Regions from separate parts of the Citrobacter europaeus genome, predicted to be linked through region 1. Evidence: predicted binding sites of a transcription regulator. Region 1 holds the regulator's gene; each other region holds the start of a gene.
The links. Region 1 encodes CRP, which controls carbon source genes, mostly activating them, when cyclic AMP is high. Its sites were predicted from a motif close to ATGTGANNNNNNTCACAT; they were not measured.
Positions count from the first base shown of each region.

Region 1 (4,227 bases):
TCACGTGATCCCGAAACCGGAAAACCTGCCTTCGCAGGTGGAGTATCAGTTGACTGAACACGGTGGCCACGTCGGATTCATTGGCGGCACGGTACGCCATCCTGAGATGTGGCTGGAATCCAGAATCCCCGACTGGCTGACAACGTATCTGGAGGTCTCATCATGATCATCCCCTGGCAAGATATCTCCCCGGACGCGCTGGACAATCTGATTGAAAGCTTTGTCTTGCGTGAAGGCACCGATTATGGTGAACATGAACGTTCGCTCGAACAAAAAGTCGCCGACGTCAAACGCCAACTACAATCAGGTGAAGCCGTGCTGGTGTGGTCTGAACTGCATGAAACGGTCAATATTATGCCGAGGAAGCAGATTCACGAGTAATCCGTAGCCGCCGGCCGACTTTACTATAATTATAACCATTTCATGGAGTTGTTATGTCTGCCAAACATCCGGTGATTGCGGTAACAGGATCCAGCGGCGCGGGGACCACCACCACCAGCCTCGCGTTTCGTAAAATTTTCGCGCAGTTAAATCTGCGTGCCGCCGAGGTGGAAGGTGACAGTTTTCATCGCTATACCCGTCCGGAAATGGACATGGCGATTCGCAAAGCGCGCGATGCCGGGCGGCATATCAGCTATTTCGGCCCCGAAGCTAATGACTTCGGTCTGCTGGAACAAACTTTCATCGAATACGGTCAGACGGGCAAAGGCCAGTCGCGAAAATATCTGCACACTTACGATGAGGCCGTACCGTGGAACCAGGTGCCAGGGACTTTCACGCCCTGGCAGCCGCTGCCTGAACCGACGGATGTCCTGTTTTATGAAGGACTGCACGGCGGCGTCGTCACCCCACAGCAAAACGTGGCCCAACATGTCGATCTGCTGGTTGGCGTGGTGCCGATCGTAAACCTGGAATGGATCCAGAAACTGACTCGCGATACCAGCGAGCGTGGACACTCGCGTGAAGCGGTGATGGACTCGGTGGTGCGATCAATGGACGATTACATCAATTACATCACGCCGCAGTTCTCCCGGACGCATATTAACTTCCAGCGCGTACCGACCGTCGATACCTCTAACCCCTTTGCCGCCAAGAGTATCCCGTCTCTGGATGAAAGCTTTGTCGTGATTCATTTTCGTAACCTGGAAGGGATCGACTTCCCGTGGCTACTGGCCATGCTGCAGGGCTCATTCATTTCCCACATCAATACATTGGTCGTGCCGGGCGGCAAGATGGGCCTGGCGATGGAATTGATTATGCTGCCGCTGGTCCAGCGACTGATGGAAGGCAAAAAGATAGGGTGAGGCGTGGAAAGTGCCCGATGGCGCTTCGCTTATCGGGCCTACGAATCAACATTATCCGGCGTCAGGGATTACGCGGCAACCACTTCATAGGAGTGGGTAATGTTCACCGCCTTTTCCAGCATCAGTGCCACGGAGCAATATTTTTCCGCTGAAAGGTCGACTGCGCGTGAGACTGATGCATCTTTCAGATCGTTACCCGTTACGATGAAATGCAGGTTGATGTGGGTAAACAGGCGCGGCGCTTCATCACGACGCTCTGAGGTCAGTTTCACTTCGCAGTTGGTCACATCCTGACGACCCTTTTGCAGGATCGATACCACATCAATTGCGCTACAACCGCCCGCCGCCATTAATACCATTTCCATCGGGCTCGGCGCTTTATCACCGGAGTTACCGTCCATCAGAATTTGGTGGCCAGAGGCGGACTCACCGAGGAAGGTTAACCCTTCAACCCACTTTACACGCGCTTGCATATTTCGTAACTCCAATGTTTCAATTTTCCTGACAGATTACGCGCACATAACAATTCTCGCAATGGAAGGCGACCTGCGTCATGCTGAAGCGAGACACCAGGAGACACACGGCGAAAGCTATGCTAAAACAGTCGGGATGCTACAGTAATACATTGACGTACTGCATGTATGCAGAGGACATCACATTACAGGCTGCAGTATATTTTTAGTAGCCCCCTTCCCAGGTAGCGGGAAGCACATTTTTGCAAACCCAGAGGCAGCGTCGTTTTCTGGCTCTGGAGACAGCTTATAACAGAGGATAACCGCGCATGGTGCTTGGCAAACCGCAAACAGACCCGACTCTCGAATGGTTCTTGTCTCATTGCCATATTCATAAGTACCCATCGAAGAGCACGCTGATTCACCAGGGTGAAAAAGCGGAAACGTTGTATTACATCGTTAAAGGCTCAGTGGCAGTGCTGATCAAAGATGAAGAAGGGAAAGAAATGATCCTTTCTTATCTGAATCAGGGCGATTTTATTGGTGAATTAGGCCTCTTCGAAGAAGGTCAGGAACGTAGCGCCTGGGTACGTGCCAAAACCGCATGTGAAGTCGCTGAAATTTCCTACAAAAAATTTCGCCAATTAATCCAGGTCAACCCGGATATTCTGATGCGCCTGTCTTCTCAGATGGCTCGTCGTCTGCAGGTCACGTCTGAAAAAGTCGGCAACCTCGCCTTCCTCGACGTAACTGGTCGTATCGCGCAGACTCTGCTGAATCTGGCGAAACAGCCTGATGCGATGACCCACCCGGACGGCATGCAGATTAAAATCACCCGTCAGGAAATCGGCCAGATCGTTGGCTGCTCCCGTGAGACCGTCGGCCGTATTCTGAAGATGCTGGAAGATCAGAACCTGATCTCCGCACACGGTAAGACTATCGTCGTCTACGGCACCCGTTAACCCCATCGAAGTGGCGCGTTACCCAGTAATGCGCCACTTTTGTTTGCACCGATGTGGCGAAGACTGATATACCACCCAGAGATCAACTACGCACTACGGCAGACGCTGGTGCTATGTTTACCTGTGGCTGTTGGTCTGATCATCGGTCAGCTTCATCTGGGCCTCCTCTTCTCCCTGGTCCCTGCCTGCTGCAACATTGCCGGTCTTGATACCCCGCATAAGCGCTTTTTCAAACGTTTAGCTATTGGCGCGTCTTTGTTTGCCGGATGCAGTTTGATCATGCAATTACTGCTGGCAAAAGATATACCACTGCCGCTTATCCTCACCGGCCTGACGCTAATTCTTGGTGTAACCGCCGAGTTGAGCCCTTTGCATGCGCGACTATTGCCTGCCTCACTTATCGCAGCGATTTTCACGCTAAGCCTGGCCGGCAACATGCCCGTCTGGGAGCCGCTGCTGATCTACGCGCTGGGCACGTTATGGTATGGCCTGTTCAACTGGTTCTGGTTTTGGATGTGGCGCGAACAGCCGCTCCGTGAATCGCTCAGCCTGTTGTATCGTGAATTAGCCGATTACTGTGAAACTAAGTACAGCATGCTGACCCAGCATGCCGACCCAGAAAAAGCGCTGCCTCCCCTGCTGGTTCGCCAACAAAAGGCAGTGGATCTGATTACCCAGTGTTATCAGCAAATGCATATGCTGTCGGCGCATCGCAACAACGATTACAAGCGCCTGCTGCGTGCCTTTCAGGAGGCGCTCGATTTACAAGAGCATATTTCCGTTAGCCTCCACCAGCCGGAAGAGGTGCAAAAGCTGGTCGAGCGTAGCCATGCGGAGCAGGTGATTCGCTGGAATGCGCGTACCGTAGCCGAACGCCTTCGGGTACTGGCCGATGATATTTTGTATCACCGTTTGCCGACCCGTTTCTCGATGGAAAAACAGATTGGCACACTGGAGAAAATCGCCAGGCAGCATCCGGACAACCCGGTGGGACAATTTTGCTACTGGCACTTTAGCCGTATTGCCCGCGTGCTACGCACCCAGCGCCCGTTGTATGCCCGTGACTTGATGGCTGACAAGCAGCGTCGGTTGCCGTTGATCCCAGCCCTGAAAAACTATCTGTCGTTGAAATCTCCAGCGCTGCGCAATGCCGGACGCATCTGCGTTATGTTGAGTATCGCCAGCCTGATGGGCAGCGCCTTACACCTGCCAAAGCCCTACTGGATTTTAATGACTATTCTGTTCGTCACGCAAAATGGCTACGGGGCGACCCGGGTACGCATCTTACATCGGTCGGTCGGTACGCTCGTTGGGCTGGTGATTGCCGGCGTCACGCTGCACTTTCATATTCCGGAAGGTTTCACGCTGGCAGCCATGCTGCTGATAACCCTGGTGAGCTATCTGATCATCCGTAAAAATTACGGCTGGGCTACCGTCGGCTTTACGGTCACGGCAGTTTACACCCTGCAACTGCTGACGCTGAACGGGGAACAGTTTATCGTGCCGCGG
Region 1 is NZ_CP148084.1:392,337-396,563, reverse strand. It holds partial or broken gene WHR59_RS01840 (hydrolase) at 1-166, shown strand, start outside; gene WHR59_RS01835 (YheU family protein) at 163-381, shown strand; gene WHR59_RS01830 (phosphoribulokinase) at 435-1,304, shown strand; gene WHR59_RS01825 (OsmC family protein) at 1,373-1,777, opposite strand; gene crp (cAMP-activated global transcriptional regulator CRP) at 2,086-2,718, shown strand; gene WHR59_RS01815 (YccS/YhfK family putative transporter) at 2,770-4,227, shown strand, end outside.

Region 2 (4,227 bases), 440 kb from region 1:
GCGTCGGAAGATAGCGAAACTGTTCTAACGTAACCAAATCCAGACTCCTGTCTCAACCATCATCAGAACTATCATGGCGTAGCGAGCCAGACGCTGCAGGAGGCTGTCTGGCGGCGCCCACAGCGTGGTGCGTGAGCGATGCAGGCGAAATCCTCGCATATCGAGCGCCGCGCCGCGGACGGCTAAATCATTGAGCGCGTTATGGGTAAGCGGAACAATCAATGCTGGCATGGCGCGTAAACGTTGGTACCAGGACTCATCCAGCGGTACGCCGCGTGCGCGCTGGGCCTCATGAATAATCGCCAACTGGCGTTTGAACTGTTCAACGACCAGCAACGGCCCGGCAAACAGGTAGGCCACACCTGGCGGCAGCCGAGAAGCAAACAGGGCGCGTATAAAACGCGAAACCGGTACGTACTGCATCCATATCTGCGATGTTGACACAATAGCCAGGATCCGCAGCCAGAGCGTAATGGCATCGGCCCAACGTTCTGGCGTGCGTGGTTGTCCGCTGAGCCATTCGGTAAGCCATCCGCCGTGCACCAGCCATAGCCCCAGTCCTAAGGGGATCATCAGCCAGAGTACGTATTTCGCCCGCGACCGCGTAGCCTTCATACACAACAAACTGGCAAACGTCGCGGCGCTGTACAGACTAAGCGGCGCTCCGGTTGGCAGCAGGAGCGTGGAGCAGGCGGCGAGTGCCCACAGAGTTAACGACGTAAACGGGTGCATTTAGCGCACGGCAGACATCGTAGGGAAATGGCGCGTTGTGCGCAGCGGGAGCTGGCGGAGTAGCACCCAGACGATGATTGCCGTGAGGATTTTATCGACCAGATTCGCACCGATGACGGTGATGGCGACGGACTCAACCAGGTTCTGACCGACCGAGTGCATCCACGCGACAAAAAGATCGGCACCGCTGCCGGTAACGCCGCCAAACAGGGTCGTGCGAATAGGCACGGCAACGAGGGTAACAGCAAGCGTAATAATCACACCGCTGACAACGACTTTGGGTAAGGTGCGAAACCATCCCGCCCGCGCCAGCCAACCGGCGACCAGTCCAATCACCATGGCGACGGGCGCAAAGGCGGCGGCGATCGGATCGGTCAGTAACCCCCATAACAGGTTAGTGAGTAATCCGGTAAGCATCCCCACCACTGGACCTAGCAGCACTGCGCTAATCAAGGTACCAATCGAGTCGAGAAAAATAGGTAGTTTCAGCATGCTGATAAGCTGCCCACCGACCATATTGATGGCGATAGCAATGACAATCAGTACCAGAGACTGGCTGGAAAATTGGCGACGCGCCATAGAAAACCTCTTTCAAGTAAAACGTTAGCGGGATGAAATAACCAGTTCGTCATAACCGGAAACGGCGCAGGGCTGACGGCTGAATGCCAGAGACGTCAGCTCGCCAATCACCAGTTCCAGCGTGGTGCGCACGGTACAGCCCGGCATCATGTGGCCGCCCAGCATCGCGCCGCGCGGGTCGGCAACCGCCAGATGGAGATGCTCGCCGGTAAGTTCCAGCGTGCCGTTCAGAGAGATAATTTCCCACGAATCGGTGAGTAACGTGGTTTCTTCGCGTCCAGCGAAGCGCAGGGCTATGTTGCTCAGACTGCCGGTGCAACCCGCTATCCAACCAGCCTGTAGCTGATGTTGTTGTACAAAAGCGTGTAGCGCTGAAAAGACTTCCTGACCGGGTAATAACCGCAGCGCATGAAAGCGAGCTTCAGATGATGGGGGATAGAATATAGCCATAGTTGAGGGACTCCGAGACTCGGACGTAGCGCTGATAATATAGACGCGGGCTAGGGAGCTTCCTGATATAAATCAGGATTTGTGACATGGCAACGAAATAATCTTGCTACGGTTATTCGTAATTCTGGAATATGGAATAAATTTAGCGCTGAAGGGCGTTAAAATGTGACGTAAGTCAGATAACTGTGTTCTGTTGCTGGACAATCATTCCTTTTATTCCGCGTTTCGCTTATTCTAGCTGAAGCGTTTCAGTCGATTAAATGTTCGACAATTAACCAATTAGTCGCAGTTTGCGACAGGTAAGGTTTCCCTGAGCGATTTGCTGCATTACTCTGTCAGCCACATCGTTTCTGAGAAATCCTTGCAGGAGACCTATGACCGTACGCGTAGCGATTAATGGTTTCGGTCGCATCGGACGCAACGTGGTTCGTGCTTTGTATGAATCCGGGCGTCGGGCGGAAATCACCGTGGTGGCAATCAACGAACTGGCCGATGCTGCAGGCATGGCGCATTTGTTGAAATATGACACCAGCCATGGACGTTTTGCCTGGGATGTTCGTCAGGAACGTGACCAGCTCATTGTTGGCGATGACGCGATTCGCATCCTGCATGAGCGAACACTCGATGCACTTCCATGGCGCGAACTGGGTGTCGACATCGTGCTGGATTGTACGGGGGTCTTCGGCAACCGCGAACACGGCGAGGCGCATATTGCCGCTGGTGCAAAAAAAGTGCTCTTTTCACATCCTGGCAGTCACGACATCGACGCAACCGTTGTGTATGGCGTTAATCAGGATCAGCTGCGCGCTGAGCACCGAATTGTATCCAACGCCTCCTGCACCACGAATTGTATAATTCCCGTCATTAAATTGCTGGATGATGCTTACGGCATTGAGTCTGGTACCGTCACCACGATCCACTCCGCGATGCACGATCAGCAGGTTATTGATGCTTATCATCCCGACCTGCGTCGCACGCGAGCGGCCAGTCAGTCGATTATTCCGGTGGATACCAAACTGGCGGCGGGCATCACGCGAATTTTCCCGCAGTTTAACGATCGTTTTGAAGCGATAGCGGTGCGTGTACCGACCATAAATGTGACGGCGATCGACTTAAGCGTGACGGTGAAAAAACCAGTAAAAGCCAGTGAAGTCAACCGGTTGCTGCAAAAAGCAGCACAAGGTGCATTTCATGGTATAGTTGACTATACGGAATTACCGTTGGTCTCTGTAGATTTTAACCACGACCCGCACAGCGCCATCGTTGATGGTACGCAAACGCGCGTGAGTGGCGCTCACCTGATCAAAACGCTGGTCTGGTGTGATAATGAATGGGGCTTTGCTAACCGTATGCTCGACACAACGTTAGCGATGGCTGCTATTGGTTTCAGGCTCGACGCTTGAGCGTCGACAAAACTTTATGAATCAACGAGAGGATTCACCATGTCTGTAATTAAGATGACCGATCTGGATCTGGCTGGTAAACGCGTTTTTATCCGTGCGGACCTGAACGTACCAGTTAAAGAAGGGAAAGTAACCAGCGATGCGCGTATCCGTGCTTCCCTGCCAACCATCGAACTGGCCCTGAAACAGGGTGCTAAAGTGATGGTAACTTCCCACCTGGGTCGTCCTACCGAAGGCGAGTACAACGAAGAATTCTCTCTGCTGCCGGTTGTTAACTATCTGAAAGACAAACTGTCTGCTCCAGTTCGCCTGGTAAAAGATTACCTGGACGGCGTTGAAGTCGCTGCCGGTGAACTGGTTGTTCTGGAAAACGTTCGCTTCAACAAAGGCGAGAAGAAAGACGACGAAGCGCTGTCCAAAAAATATGCTGCGCTGTGCGACGTATTCGTCATGGATGCTTTCGGTACGGCTCACCGTGCGCAGGCTTCTACCCACGGTATCGGCAAATTTGCTGACGTAGCGTGCGCTGGTCCGCTGCTGGCTGAAGAGCTGGATGCGCTGGGTAAAGCACTGAAAGAACCTGCTCGTCCGATGGTGGCTATCGTTGGTGGTTCTAAAGTTTCTACCAAACTGACCGTTCTGGATTCTCTGTCAAAAATCGCTGACCAACTGATCGTTGGCGGTGGTATCGCGAACACCTTCGTTGCCGCTCAAGGCCACAACGTGGGTAAATCCCTGTATGAAGCTGACCTGGTTGACGAAGCTAAGCGCCTGCTGACCACTTGCGACATCCCGGTCCCGACCGACGTTCGCGTAGCGACTGAATTCTCTGAAACTGCACCGGCTACTCTGAAATCCGTTAGCGATGTGAAAGAAGACGAGCAGATCCTGGACATCGGCGACGCTTCTGCACAGCAACTGGCTGACATCCTGAAGAATGCGAAAACCATTCTGTGGAACGGCCCGGTTGGCGTGTTCGAATTCCCGAACTTCCGCAAGGGTACTGAAATCGTGGCTAACGCCATCGCAGACAGCGAAGCGTTCTCTATCGCAGGCGGCGGCG
Region 2 is NZ_CP148084.1:833,762-837,988, forward strand. It holds gene WHR59_RS03975 (ABC transporter ATP-binding protein) at 1-37, opposite strand, end outside; gene WHR59_RS03980 (energy-coupling factor transporter transmembrane component T) at 25-732, opposite strand; gene WHR59_RS03985 (ECF transporter S component) at 733-1,311, opposite strand; gene WHR59_RS03990 (PPC domain-containing DNA-binding protein) at 1,336-1,761, opposite strand; gene epd (erythrose-4-phosphate dehydrogenase) at 2,136-3,164, shown strand; gene pgk (phosphoglycerate kinase) at 3,204-4,227, shown strand, end outside.
Region 2: epd (erythrose-4-phosphate dehydrogenase) is a predicted target of CRP. The motif match lies at 1,925-1,942, and genes of this name have one in related genera.

Region 3 (4,227 bases), 1.8 Mb from region 1:
GGGCAAAGCCATGAGAAGGCAGACCCTGCTGAGCCGCCGGACCAAACCACGGCCAGCATATTGGTACGCCGCCACGCAGCGCTACGCCGGTTTTAAACGGAGTGTTGTTACTTAACCACAGAACTTCCTCTTCGCCGTTTGGTTTCCAGGAAAGAAGGTGTGCGCCCTGCAGTGCGAAAGAAGCTTTAACCTGTGGGTGATCGACAACAAGAACCTCAAGCTCATCAAGCTGACGGCGGGAGAGGACAGGGGTAATTTGTTCAATGACCGGGAGAGCGAAAATTTTGTTAATCATGATGCAATCCTTGGTGTTTAAATATTTTGGTCATAAAAAAAGGCGACCGAAGTCGCCTTTTTGGATCAGATACTCATCTCAACTTATTTGGAGATGTGAGCAATCAGGTCCAGAACTTTGTTGGAGTAACCAGTTTCGTTGTCGTACCAGGATACCAGTTTCACGAAGTTGTCGTTCAGTGCGATACCAGCTTTAGCATCGAACACGGAAGTGCAAACTTCACCGTTGAAATCGGTAGATACTACGTCGTCTTCGGTGTAACCCAGAACGCCTTTCATCGGGCCTTCGGAAGCAGCTTTGATTGCTTTCTTAATTTCTTCGTAAGAAGCAGCTTTTTCCAGACGAACGGTCAGGTCAACAACAGATACGTTCGGGGTAGGAACGCGGAACGCCATACCAGTCAGTTTGCCATTCAGTTCTGGCAGTACTTTACCTACAGCTTTAGCAGCACCGGTAGAGGACGGGATGATGTTCTGGGATGCGCCGCGGCCGCCGCGCCAGTCTTTGTGAGACGGGCCATCAACGGTTTTCTGAGTAGCGGTGGTTGCGTGAACAGTAGTCATCAGACCTTCGATGATGCCGAAGTTGTCGTTGATAACTTTAGCCAGCGGAGCCAGGCAGTTAGTGGTGCAGGAAGCGTTAGAAACGATGTCCTGACCTTCGTATTTGTCAAAGTTAGCGCCTTTAACAAACATCGGAGTGTTATCTTTGGACGGACCAGTCAGAACCACTTTTTTCGCGCCAGCAGTGATGTGCTTACGAGCGGTTTCGTCTGTCAGGAACAGGCCAGTAGCTTCAGCTACTACGTCAACACCAACTTCGTCCCATTTCAGGTTAGCCGGATCACGTTCAGCGGTAACACGGATTTTTTTACCGTTTACGATCAGATGACCGTCTTTCACTTCAACGGTACCGTTGAAACGGCCGTGAGTGGAGTCATATTTCAGCATGTAAGCCATGTAGTCAGCGTCTAACAGGTCGTTGATTGCAACGATCTCGATGTCAGAGCGTTCTTGAGCAGCACGGAAAACAATGCGACCGATACGGCCAAAACCGTTGATACCTACTTTGATAGTCATATATTCCACCAGCTATTTGTTAGTGAATAAAAGGTTGCCTGTAAAATTACAAAAACCTTACGCAGCGTCAAGCGGAATCGTGTCAATCATTGCGACAAATCAAACTGCTGCCTAAGCTTTGCGCAACTGACTCGCCTCACTCTTCCTTTGGGCTTGAAACCACATGGGGTCGGCGGCCCGAATTTTAAAGGGCAATCAAGATAAAAATGTGATTCTGATCACGAATTGCAGGCTGCCATTTCGCAAGGATTAAGTTTAGAACAAAAGTTCGTACTCCGGTGTTAATGTTTTGTTAGAATCTGTCTCGCGATGTGAGTTTAGATAAAGCGAGATGTGAGCAAATGGCTAATCAACCTTCTCCAGAAGAACTGAAAAATAATTTAACCGAAATGCAGTTCTACGTGACGCAGAATCACGGGACAGAACCGCCATTTACCGGGCGTTTGCTGCATAACAAACGTGACGGCATCTACCACTGTCTGATCTGCGACAAACCGCTATTTCGTTCCGAGACAAAATATGACTCAGGCTGCGGCTGGCCCAGCTTTTACGAGCCTGTCAGTGAAGAGGCTATCCGTTACATAAAAGATACGTCACACGGTATGCAGCGCATTGAAATCCGCTGCGGTAACTGCGATGCGCACCTGGGACACGTCTTCCCGGATGGCCCGAAACCTACCGGTGAACGTTACTGCGTTAACTCAGCGTCTTTGAACTTCACCGATGGTGAAAACGGTGAGCAAACCAAGGGCTGAAGAAACGATTCAGCAAATTATTCTGCGGAGAGTGGATTTAACATGAATCTTGATGAGATGATCAACAGCATGACGCCGGAAGTTTATCAGCGCTTATCTACTGCCGTTGAACTCGGAAAATGGCCGGATGGCGTGGCGCTAACGGCAGAACAAAAAGAGAACTGCTTGCAATTGGTCATGTTATGGCAGGCGCGAAACAATATTGACGCGCAGCATATGACAATTGATACCAACGGTGAGATGGTGATGAAGAGTAAGCAGCAGCTGAAAGTGGAATTTGGTATTTCACCCGAACCGATAGCGACGTTTAAATCTTGATTACCCAGGCCCGGCATATATAGGTGTCGGGCCCGCAACTGATGTTATTTCTTGTTCATCATCGCCTTCAGATCGGCGAACGGGTTATATTTCGCTTCACCGACGTCTTTCTGCGCATCTTCGCCCGCCACTACGGTAGAACCATACTGATCCACTTCTGTGTATTTCGAGTGCTCATGATCGTGGCAGTACAGGCACAACATTTCCCAGTTGCTACCATCTTCCGGATTATTGGAGTGATCGTGATCGATATGGTGTACCGTCAACTCGCGCAAATTTGAATACGCGAATTCACGGGAACAACGTCCGCAGACCCAGGGAAAGAGTTTAAGCGCCTTTTCCCGGTAACCGACTTCCAGACGGGCGTAATTTTTAGGGATAAAAGCCATAAAGCTCATGCCTCCAGTAGAAAATGAAGAGCTGCGCCAAAAGCGGGCGCAGCAGAATGCGCTAATCATAACCTATTGTGTCAGGCGTTGGGATCAGTGTTTGATGCCTAACGAATCGGCTAACTGCTTCGCCAACTGATTTTGGTCATCCGCACCGTATTCCCAGAACATGGCGCCACCCAGCCCCTTACTCTTGATGTAGTCAGCCTTAATCGCTACCGAGCGCGGATTTTCATAGGAGAGAGCAAAGAGTGCTTTTCCATCCGCAGACTTTACCGATAACCACGGCACTTTCGCTTCATCATCCCAATGTTGGCTAAAGCGCTTTTGCGGATCGTTGATCAACTTCGCCACGATATCGTTGTACTTCACATAGGTATCTTTGCTCAGATCGACGCCCAGTGATTTGAACAACTCAATTTGCGCGGGTTCGAAATAGGGCTGGGTAACGGGGTTTTTCTGCGCGTCGGGTTTGCTCCAGTCAATGCCTGGCTCAACGGCACGTTTTGGTACTCGTCCATAAAAACCAATGCCAAGGTTCATCTGACTCGCTTTTAGACCAGCGGCAAGATAGTTGTTAACGACAAAATCGGCGCTGTACTTATCCGCCGTGGCGACCGTCGGCCAATGCGTCGAATCGTACAGGTTCGAGTTGAAATACTGGGTGTCGTAAGCCATGTCATAAGTCATCAGGTTGATGTAGTCGAGCGATGGCGCAATGGCTTTCACATCCACCCAGCTTTTCGGGCTTTCCGCATTCGCGCCCACGGCGATGGTCAGTAGTTTTTTATGCCCTAATGCGGCACGCAGCTCAGTTAACAGTGCGGTAAAGTTAGCGCGGTCGCCCGGCTGACTTTCGACCAGTCCCAGGCGCCATTGACCGGATATTCCCAGTCGAGATCGATGCCATCAAGACCATATTTCGCAATTATCTCCTGCGCAGACTGAATAAATACCGCACGTGTTTCTTTCGTTGCCGCCGCGCCAGAGAATCCACGTGCGCCCCAACCACCGACGGAAAGCAGAACTTTCAGGTTCGGGTTTTGTTTACGCAGTTGTGGAATTTTCAGCAAATCATCCTGCACTTTCTGTGAAAGCCAAATCTGATGCAACTTGCTGGCGTCTTTTAAGGCGTCATTGGTCTCGTCTTTTTCATTGTTGTAGACAAGGCCAAATGAATAGTTGAGGTGGGTTATCTGACGAACATCCAGTTTATTGATGTCGCCACCGGGGCCGGCAGTGACGTCGCCGCCACCATTAAAGTAGCCAACTGACATCAGTGAACTGGCGGAAACAACGCTGGCGCAGAGCAGGGGTAATGCTGCCAACAAAGGCAATAGTTTCATCGGTGTTCCTCTTTGACATTTAAACAAGCAAACACGCCACGGAAA
Region 3 is NZ_CP148084.1:2,221,922-2,226,148, forward strand. It holds gene WHR59_RS10430 (D-hexose-6-phosphate mutarotase) at 1-295, opposite strand, end outside; gene gapA (glyceraldehyde-3-phosphate dehydrogenase) at 379-1,374, opposite strand; gene msrB (peptide-methionine (R)-S-oxide reductase MsrB) at 1,716-2,129, shown strand; gene WHR59_RS10445 (YeaC family protein) at 2,172-2,447, shown strand; gene yajD (HNH nuclease YajD) at 2,492-2,836, opposite strand; partial or broken gene WHR59_RS10455 (glycoside hydrolase family 18 protein) at 2,930-4,182, opposite strand.
Region 3: msrB (peptide-methionine (R)-S-oxide reductase MsrB) is a predicted target of CRP. The motif match lies at 1,581-1,598, and genes of this name have one in related genera.